4 regions of the Streptomyces tyrfis genome follow, and region 1 is predicted to be linked to each of the others. Evidence: riboswitches for the same ligand, from Rfam matches in the RefSeq annotation. Region 1 holds a riboswitch; each other region holds the start of a gene.

Region 1 (2,194 bases):
TCACAGTGACTCCTGGAGGGTCCGGCCGTCGGCACGAGTCGCCGACAAGGCCACTCCCGCGACGATACGACATGGGTTTCTCATCGGTTCATCAGGCAACCAGTTCATCGTCGCCCTGTCGATACCCGCGCCAGGCCCGTGCCGCCCGGCCGGACGGAACGCCCGGGCCCGCTCCTGACGCCCCGTCCGGCCGGCCGTGGTTCCGGGGCGTGCCGGGAGCCGGATCCGGACCGTTTCCCCGACGGAAAGGGGCGGTGAAGAAATCGATCTTTATCGTGCGCATTCCGAGAGTGCGGAATTCGCGGGCCGGGTGGTGACCGGATTCCGCCGCCGTCTCTCATCCGGCTCCGGTTCGACCCGTCATGAGATGCGAGGTGTTTGCGGGAGGCGAAGGGGGTGCTGTTCGCCCGCGCATGTGATCGACGGACTTCAAAAGGATCTCGGTCGCGGCTTCACGGGCCCGGACCGGCCGGGGCCCCCAGGATTCGCCGACGTTTATGAGGGCCGGCCGGGCGGAGTTTGCGCAGGTCCCGGCACGCGACACCTGTCAAATGTCCATATTGAGGTGATTTGTTGGCCTGTGTGTGCATTGTTTCGTGGGCTGGATTCGCGCTCGTGAGCGGGATCATATCCGTGACCGTGCGTGCCGGTGGGGCGGTCCGTCATTCCCGACGGGATAAGGGAAATTCAAGATCCTGAGCCACGCAGTGTGACCGTAATTCCTCGATGAATTCCCGCCGCCGATTCCTTCTCCGGAATCGGCGGCTTGTTCTCGTCGTCCCGGCTCGCCTACGGTCACCGTCAATCCGGTCGGAACGCCTAATCCTGCCGCCGGTCGGATATCGCACCCGTCGACGCGTGGCAGGAGCGGGGGAACCAGGTAGGCCGCCGACCGAAGAGATCCGGTCGGCTCGGGGTGAAGCCGTGCGAGGCACGGCCGGGCATCTCCAGCCCGAACCCGACAGCTCACCTCGCAGGCGCCGGAGAGGAAGCGCACCATGCCCATCTCGGGTAACCACCGTCGTACCAAGTCCAGCGTCATCGCCCGGGGCGTCGCCGCCGCGGGCGTCGGCGCCGCCGTGATCGCCCTGCCGCTGTTCGGAGCGGCCGGCGCCCACGCCGCCACCCCGGCCTCGGCCCCCGCCGCCGCGCACACCGTCCCGGCCCAGCGGGCCGCGGAGAAGCCGGCCGCCATCACGTACTCCGTCGTCGCCGGCGACTACCTGTCCAAGATCGCCGCCGAGCACGGCGTCGAGGGCGGCTGGCAGAAGCTGTACCAGGACAACCGCGAGGTCATCGGGGACGACCCGAGCCTGATCCACCCCGGAGCGAAGCTGACGCTCGGCGCCCAGGGCTCCTCCCACTCCGCGCCCGCCGGCGGCGGCGCGGGCGCCGCCCTGCCGTCGAAGGCGCTCTCCGCGCCGTCGGTGGCCGCCGCGGCCAAGGCCGCGACCGCCTCCGCCCCGGCAGCCCGGAGCAACGCCTCCGGCTACGTCCACCCGGTCCCCGGCAACCACACCACCGGATACCGGGCCTCCGGATCCAACTGGTCCAGCGGCAGCCACACCGGAATCGACTTCCCCGTCTTCACCGGCACCAGCGTGAAGGCCATCACCTCCGGCACCGTCGTCACCGCCGGCTGGGGCGGCGCGTACGGCAACCAGGTCGTCATCAAGCACCCCGACGGCCGCTACTCGCAGTACGGCCACCTGTCCTCGATCTCCGTCTCGGCCGGCCAGTCCGTGACCGCCGGTCAGCAGATCGGCCTCTCCGGCTCCACCGGCAACGCCACCGGACCGCACCTCCACTTCGAGGTCCGCACCGGACCGGCGTACGGCTCGGACATCGACCCGATCGCCTACCTCGCCGCGCACGGCGTCTACGTCTGAGCCGAACGGCCGGACGGCGGGCGGGCCCGGGCACGACCCGGGCCATGCGAAGGGGCGGTGCGCTGCGGCGCACCGCCCCTCTCCGTTATTCCCGGCGTCGCGGCCCTCGTCGGGTGGTCTATCTCACCACCCGTCAACCCCTTATTACGGTCGCGTAGGTCACATTCGTCGGTGCAGGATAAGCGGTTGTGGCAGACGATTCGAGAAAAACACAACGTGGCGTCATCGACCGACAAGGCGCCATCGGGTCGTACGCGGCGATCGGCGACAGCTTCACCGAAGGAGTCGGAGACCCCGGCCCGGAC
Region 2 (2,194 bases), on a different contig from region 1:
GTCTGCACGAGGCGGCGGTGCGGTCCGTCCGGGAGGGCGCGGCGGCGAAGGTTCCCAGACCGCCGCTCGGCGGCCGGCCGCAGCGCCCGGCGGAGCGCGCCCAGGAATGAGGCACGCCGCACGAGGCGCGCCCCCGTCCGGGTGCGGGCGGGGGCGGGCGGCGCGACGGGGCGGGTGCGCCATGACGGGACGCGCCCCTCCGGGGAGCCGTGCGGCTCTCCGAAGGGGCGCGTCCCGTCGGTTCCGGGGCCGGCGCGGGGCCGGGCCGGGGGTGCGTCAGTACGCGCCGAACACGTTGTCGATCGAGCCGTACCGGTCGGCGGCGTAGTTGCAGGCCGCGGTGATGTTGGCGACCGGGTCGTAGCTGTCGAGCGCGGTGCCGGGCACGTGGTAGGCGCGGAACGTCGGGTCGATGACCTGGAGGAGGCCCTTGGACGGGATGCCGGCGGCGGCGTTCGAGTCCCAGTTGTTGATGGCCCGGGGGTTGCCCGAGGACTCGCGCATGATGTTGCGGTGGATGCCGTCGTAGCTGCCGGGAATGCCGTGCTCGGACATGATGGCGAGCGCTTCCCTGATCCAGCCGTCCAGGTCGTTCGTGTAGGCGACGGGGGCGGTCTTGACGGCGGCGACCGGGGCGGCGGAGATTCCGGCGGGGCCCTTGGAGCCGGCCTGGGCGCCGACGGTCAGCTTCATGCCCGGGTGGATCAGGGCGGGGTTCGCGCCGATGACCTCCCGGTTGTCCTGGTACAGCTTCTGCCAGCCGCCCTCGAGGGAGTAGTCCCGCGCGATCGTGGAGAGGCTGTCTCCGGCGATCACGGAATGCGTGACGGCCGCGCCCTTCGGCGCGGACGCGGTTCCGACCGTGGAGACGGCCGACACCGAGGTCTTCTCGGCGGCCTGCGCCGGGGCGGCCGAGGCGAATCCGGCTCCGATCAGCGGAAGCACCAGGGCGACTCCGCCCGTCGCCGCGGCGACGAGGCGGCGGTTCAGCGAAATGGTCGAGCGGCGACGGTACGTACCCGTTGCGGTCATGACGAATTCCTCTCCGTCGCCTGCGAGGTGAGCTGTCGGGTTCAGACTGGAGATGTCTGGCCGCACGAATGCGACTTCACCCCGAGCCGTTCCGGATACCGGACCGGCGGCCTACCTGGTTCCCCCGCTCCTGCCGTACGTGAGTGGGTCGGTTTCTCGGACGGCGGCAGGATTCGGCGTTCCGTCCGGATTGACCGTGACCGTAGGCGAGGAAAGCAGAACGAAACAAGTCCCTATTTATTGATCACAATTGATCCGCAAGATCAATTCATGGAATTCGCAGTAATCCACCTCACACGGCGGGGCCAACTTTCCTTGCCCAGAAAGGGTCCGGGCTCCGGACCGGGTCATCCGGCTGGCCTTTTCGTGACTCACGCCACGTGGCGACAAAAGGGACTTTTCGTATCACCCTCAAATGCCGCAGCACGCACCTAAAGCGCCTTTACTGACCAAAAATGTAATTCACCATAAATATGCTCAAAACCGGACATTCACCCCCCCCTGGGAGCGGACGCCGATGCGGCCGCCGTCCAGTCCTCACCCACGCTCCCGGGGCACCCGCCCGGCCCGGGAGCGGTCGCCCCGTTGCGCCGCCCGGGTGCACGGCCCGGCCCGGGCGGCGGCCCTCTCGACCGTCGCGCCCATGCGGGCCGCCCGTCGGTCGCAGCCCGGCCGGCGGCGCGATGACCAGCGGGAACGTCATCGCCGGGCCCAGCGCGCCACCGCCCCGCCGGGACGGTCGGGCCGTCGCGGCCCGGCCGGCCGGCGTCACGCGACTGCTCCGCACGGCGTGCGGAGCCGCATCCGCGCGCCTACGCTCGTTTCTGGATCAATGCCGCCAAAGGTCGTGATCTGACAGGAAGCGAGATCCCCATGGAGCGGCGCAGGTTGTCGGGATTGCTCGGGGAACTCGCGGCGGAATTCACCGGCACGATGGTCCTCATCCTCTTCGGCTGTGGCGTCGTGGCCCAGGTCGCGGCCGGCGGAGCGCTCACCGACCCCCGCGGCGGGCTGGGAAACCACGACAGCATCGCCTGGGCCTGGGGCCTCGGGGTCACCCTGGGCGTCTATGTGGCGGGCAGGCTGAGCGGCGCCCACCTCAATCCCGCCGTGACGGTCTCGCTCGCGGCGTTCAAGGGATTCCCCTGGCGAAAGGTCGTCC
Region 3 (2,194 bases), on a different contig from region 1:
GCTGCTGCTGTACACGGACGGGCTCTCCGAGGCGCGGGACGCCGGGGGGATCTTCTATGATCCGGCGGCCCGGCTGCGCGGACGGATCTTCCCCGGGCCGGAGGAGCTGCTGTCCGCGCTGACCGATGACGTGCGGCTGCACACGGGAGGCGTGTCCACCGACGACATGGCCCTTCTCGCGGTCGTGCGTCCGGCGGCGGGGCAGCCGGACCGGCGCAGGACCGTCCGGATCGTCGGGGCCGACCCGGAGTGACCGGGCGGGCGCGGCGTGGCGCGGGCGGTTCGGCCGCGTCGGCCGTGACCGGTTCGCCCGCGCCGGCCGTGGCAGGTTCGCCCGTGCCGCGCCGCGCTGTGGCCGACGCGCCGCGCCGTGAACGCCGCGCCGTACTGCGCCCGGTGCGCCGGCTGTCGCGGCGCCCGGTGCGCCGGCCGCCGCGGTTGCCACGGTGCGTGATCGGGGAACATCTCTCCGCATAACATTTGACGCAACGTCAGAAACGGGGTAGTGGCTGAGGGGTGTTCAACTCGTCTGGGTACGCCCCGAGATATCCCGTAAAGTCCAGGCCAGAGGCGTGAGCGATCAGTGGGAACGGCTTGGAATCGGACCCGGGTGTCTATTAACGTTCGATAACGCAGCGCGGTCGTCCCAGCCGTCGCCAGAGGCGGCACCGTGCGCGTGCGCCGAATCCCGAGAGGGAACCGGGGAACCATCACCTTGGGGTGAATCGGACATTCGTGTCTCGTGAGAGGCGCGGGTCCGTAGGAGACCTTCCTGCTCCGAACCCGTCAGCTAACCCGGTAGGCGAGAAGGAAGGAAAGGAGTGCGCCCCCGTGGCGTCCAACCAGCCTGCCCCCGAGGCCCCCGTCCGGCTCGACTCCGCATTCGGCCCCGGCCACGGCGCCGACTTCGGCCCCGGTCATGGCGCGGATTCCGCTTACTGCACGGATTCCGGATATGGCACGGTCCCCGGTTACGGCATGGATTCCGGTTATGGCATGGATCCCGGTTACGACTCCGCCCCCGGTGTCGTCTACGGCTCCGACCACGGGACGATCGGGATGGCGGCGGTGACCGCTCCCGGACACGGCTCCGACGGCGTCGTGGATCATGGGGCCGGACCGGACGCGTTCTCCGCCGCGGGCCTGCCCGTCGGGGAGTTCGGCGTCGACGGCGACCGCGGTCCCGAGCGCGCCTGGGGGGAGTGGAACCCCACCGAGGAGTCCGTCCGCCCGGTACGCGGCAAGCACCGGGTCGCCAAGCAGCGCAACGGACTGGCCCGCAGCTCCGCGGTGCTCGGGGTCGGCGTCATCGCGGCGGTCGGCGCGGGCGGCATGGCCACCGCGCAGAGCAAGCCCCCGGTCTCCATCTCCCTCCCCGACTCCATCGCGGACAACCTGCCGGACGCCTCGTCCCTGCCCGGAGTGGGCTCCCTCCTCCCCGGCTCGTCCGAGGACGACAAAGCCGGGACCACCGACCCGCTCACCACCGCCGGCATCACCACCGCCGAGGCCGAGCAGGGCGCGACCGACGCGGGCGAGGCGCTCCGCGCCCGCATCCTCCAGCAGGCCGAGCAGCAGCAGTCCGCCGCCGACGCCGAGGCCCGTGAGGCCCAGGAGAAGGCCGCCGCGGAGAAGGCCGCCGCCGAGGCCAAGAAGCAGCAGGACGAGGCCGAGGCCAAGGCCGCCGCCGAGAAGAAGAAGGCGGAGGAGGAGGCCAAGAAGAAGGCCGAGGCCCTCCGGCTGGCCAAGCTCGCCGCCAGCTACGCCATCCCGACCAGCTCGTACACCCTCACCTCGACCTTCGGCCAGGCCGGCACGATGTGGGCCTCCGGCCACCACACCGGCCTCGACTTCGCGGCCCCGACGGGCACCCCGCTCAAGGCCATCCACGGAGGCACCGTCAAGTCGGCGGGCTGGTCCGGCTCGTACGGCTACCGCACGGTGCTGGAGCTGGAGGACGGCACGGAGCTGTGGTACTGCCACCAGTCGTCCATCGGCGTCAGCGTCGGTCAGAAGGTCTCCACCGGTGAGACCATCGGCCGGGTCGGCGCGACCGGCAATGTGACGGGCCCGCACCTGCACCTGGAGGTTCACGCCTCCGACGGCACGGGCGTCGACCCGATGACCTGGCTGCGGAGCAAGGGCCTCAACCCCTGAACCGGAGCAAGGGCCTCGCCCCCGGACACGGGGGCTT
Region 4 (2,194 bases), on a different contig from region 1:
TTCACCGCATCGAGCGACAGATATATGCATATCTTGTGGGATCGGCGTCACAGCGGGTGCGATCAGTGGCAATCTGACGCGAAGCGGAACCAGGACCGGGAACGTGCCGGTCCGGGTGGGAAAGGGGTGGCTCGCCGTGGCAGACCATCAGGAAGCAAGCATCACTCTGCCGAGCGAGCCGGTCTCGGTCCCGGCGGCCCGCAGACACACGTTCCGAGTGCTCACCGAATGGGGCCTGACCGCGGACGACGGCCTCGCCGACGCCGTCCGGCTGATCGTCTCGGAGCTCGCGACCAACGCCGTCCAGCACACCCTCGGCCAGTCGCCCACCTTCACCGTGGAGCTGAGGCTGGAACGGGAGGAGCTGCTGCGCCTCGGAGTGACGGACAGCCACCCGCGCCTGCCCCGACGGCTGCCCGTGGCCGTCCAGCAGGACAACGGGCGAGGCATGGTGATCATCCGGAAGCTGGCCGAGGAGCGCGGCGGCCGACTCCACGTCACCCCCACCGCCGACGGCGGCAAGACGGTGTGGATCGACCTGCCGTGCGGCGGCTCCGCGCGGAGCTGAACGTTTCGCCCGGCCGGCCAGGTCTTACCGGACGGGCCGCCTCCCCGGTGCCGGTGCGGCGCCGTGCGGGGCCCTCCGGCGTGCCGGAGGAGGCCGGAGGACCCGGCCGCCGGAGGGCGAGGCGTCAGCGGACGCGGCCGTAGTAGACGCTCTTCGACCAGATCTTCTCCAGGCGGACGACCGCGCCGGTCCTCGGCGAGTGCCAGATCTTGTTGTGCCCGGCGTAGATCCCCACGTGGTAGACGCTGCGACCGTAGTGGAAGAAGACCAGGTCACCGCGCTGCCGGTGCCGGGCCGAGACATGGCGGGTCTTGTTGTACTGCTGCTGGGCGGTGCGGGGGAGCTTCTTGCCGGCCTTCTTGAACGAATAGACCGTCAGGCCGGAGCAGTCGAACCGGTAGGGGCCGCTCGCCCCCCACCGGTACGGCGCCCCCTTCTTCGACGCCGCGATGTTGAGCGCCTTCAGCGATGGAGCGGCCGCCTGGGCCTCCGTGGCGGCGCCCGGGGCGAGCATGGTGCCCCCGACGGCGGCCAGAGTCAGAACCGAGGCCGTACCGGCCCGGGCGAGCAGAGACGGGACATGAACCTGCGCAGTCATGCGCAACCCTTCGTCAGCCGCCTGTGAAGGATGACCTGTCGGGTTCGGGCTGGCGAAGTTGCCCGGCCGCGCTCGGCGGCTTCACCCCGAGGGCCGACCGTGAACCGGTCGACCCGTTGTGCTCGGGTCCTCCACTCCTGCCGATCCACTTCCGTCGACCAGTCATCCGGGCGGCGGCAGGACTCGGCGTCCGCCCGGACCGCCCCGCCGCGGTGGCGGGGGCTTGTCGTCCCAGGGATCTTGACTCACCGACAGTCGTATTTCCGAGCTGAAACGACGATATGTGAGAGTCCTCACGACTGACCTGTTCGAGTGGAGCTGACGTTTTCGAGCACCCGGTTGCGCGTGTGCGCCCGGTGTGCATCAGGCACGTAAGGGCGTATCTCGTGCACCTATCATCCGAAAACCGCAAGTTGGAATTTTGCCTGCAAACGGTGTTTTCTACGCTGAAAGAGTAGGAAAATCGGTTTGATCGTCGGGCGTGTCGTGTGGGGAGGCGGCCGGTTCTCCGGCGGCGGCGACGGCGACCGGACGCGTGCTCAACTCCCCGGAACGGGCGGCAGGGCGATCCGCCCGCACCGCCGCTCCCCGTCCAGCACGCGCAGCGCCCGGGCGAGGGTGCCGGCGTGGAGCCGCGCCTCGCCGCGCTCGTGCATGAGCGTCAGGGCGTCCCGCAGCGCGCCCGCATGCGCGGCCAGTGCCTGCGCGGCGCGCAGCGCGCCGTAGGTGTCGCCGCCGTGCACCGGATTGATCCGGCCCAGCTGATCGACGACTTCGAGGTAGCGGTCGATGAACTCGCCCTCGGCGCGGGTCAGAGCCGGAAGCGGAGGCGTCTCGGGCGTGCGCATCAGTCGCTCACTTCGGACCGGACGGCCGGAGCGACGTCTTCCGGCTCGCCAGGACGTGGTCCGCCAGGCCGTACGCCAGCGCGCCCGGCGCATCGAGGACGAGATCGCGCTCGATGTCACCGGCGACACGCGCGCCGTCGCGGCCCGTGTGACGGGCCAGCAGCGCGACGAGCGTCCGGC

Evidence for each region. Region 1 has a riboswitch for cyclic di-AMP ahead of WA762_RS03825 (M23 family metallopeptidase). Riboswitches for the same ligand answer to the same signal wherever they lie in the genome.
Region 2: linked by a shared signal. The riboswitch ahead of WA762_RS14875 (LysM peptidoglycan-binding domain-containing protein) and the one ahead of WA762_RS03825 (M23 family metallopeptidase) in region 1 are both predicted to bind cyclic di-AMP.
Region 3: linked by a shared signal. The riboswitch ahead of WA762_RS03145 (M23 family metallopeptidase) and the one ahead of WA762_RS03825 (M23 family metallopeptidase) in region 1 are both predicted to bind cyclic di-AMP.
Region 4: linked by a shared signal. The riboswitch ahead of WA762_RS11890 (C40 family peptidase) and the one ahead of WA762_RS03825 (M23 family metallopeptidase) in region 1 are both predicted to bind cyclic di-AMP.

What each region holds. Positions count from the first base shown of each region.
Region 1 is NZ_JBAGJZ010000003.1:145,985-148,178, reverse strand. It holds gene WA762_RS03830 (tyrosine-protein phosphatase) at 1-4, opposite strand, end outside; cyclic di-AMP (ydaO/yuaA leader) riboswitch at 840-993, shown strand; gene WA762_RS03825 (M23 family metallopeptidase) at 999-1,889, shown strand; gene WA762_RS03820 (SGNH/GDSL hydrolase family protein) at 2,078-2,194, shown strand, end outside.
Region 2 is NZ_JBAGJZ010000016.1:66,499-68,692, forward strand. It holds gene WA762_RS14870 (hypothetical protein) at 1-110, shown strand, start outside; gene WA762_RS14875 (LysM peptidoglycan-binding domain-containing protein) at 277-1,032, opposite strand; cyclic di-AMP (ydaO/yuaA leader) riboswitch at 1,035-1,193, opposite strand; gene WA762_RS14880 (MIP/aquaporin family protein) at 1,906-2,194, shown strand, end outside.
Region 3 is NZ_JBAGJZ010000002.1:245,758-247,951, forward strand. It holds gene WA762_RS03140 (PP2C family protein-serine/threonine phosphatase) at 1-253, shown strand, start outside; cyclic di-AMP (ydaO/yuaA leader) riboswitch at 670-820, shown strand; gene WA762_RS03145 (M23 family metallopeptidase) at 1,060-2,157, shown strand.
Region 4 is NZ_JBAGJZ010000012.1:71,208-73,401, forward strand. It holds gene WA762_RS11885 (ATP-binding protein) at 137-568, shown strand; gene WA762_RS11890 (C40 family peptidase) at 693-1,166, opposite strand; cyclic di-AMP (ydaO/yuaA leader) riboswitch at 1,170-1,333, opposite strand; gene WA762_RS11895 (hypothetical protein) at 1,706-2,014, opposite strand; gene WA762_RS11900 (ATP-dependent Clp protease proteolytic subunit) at 2,022-2,194, opposite strand, start outside.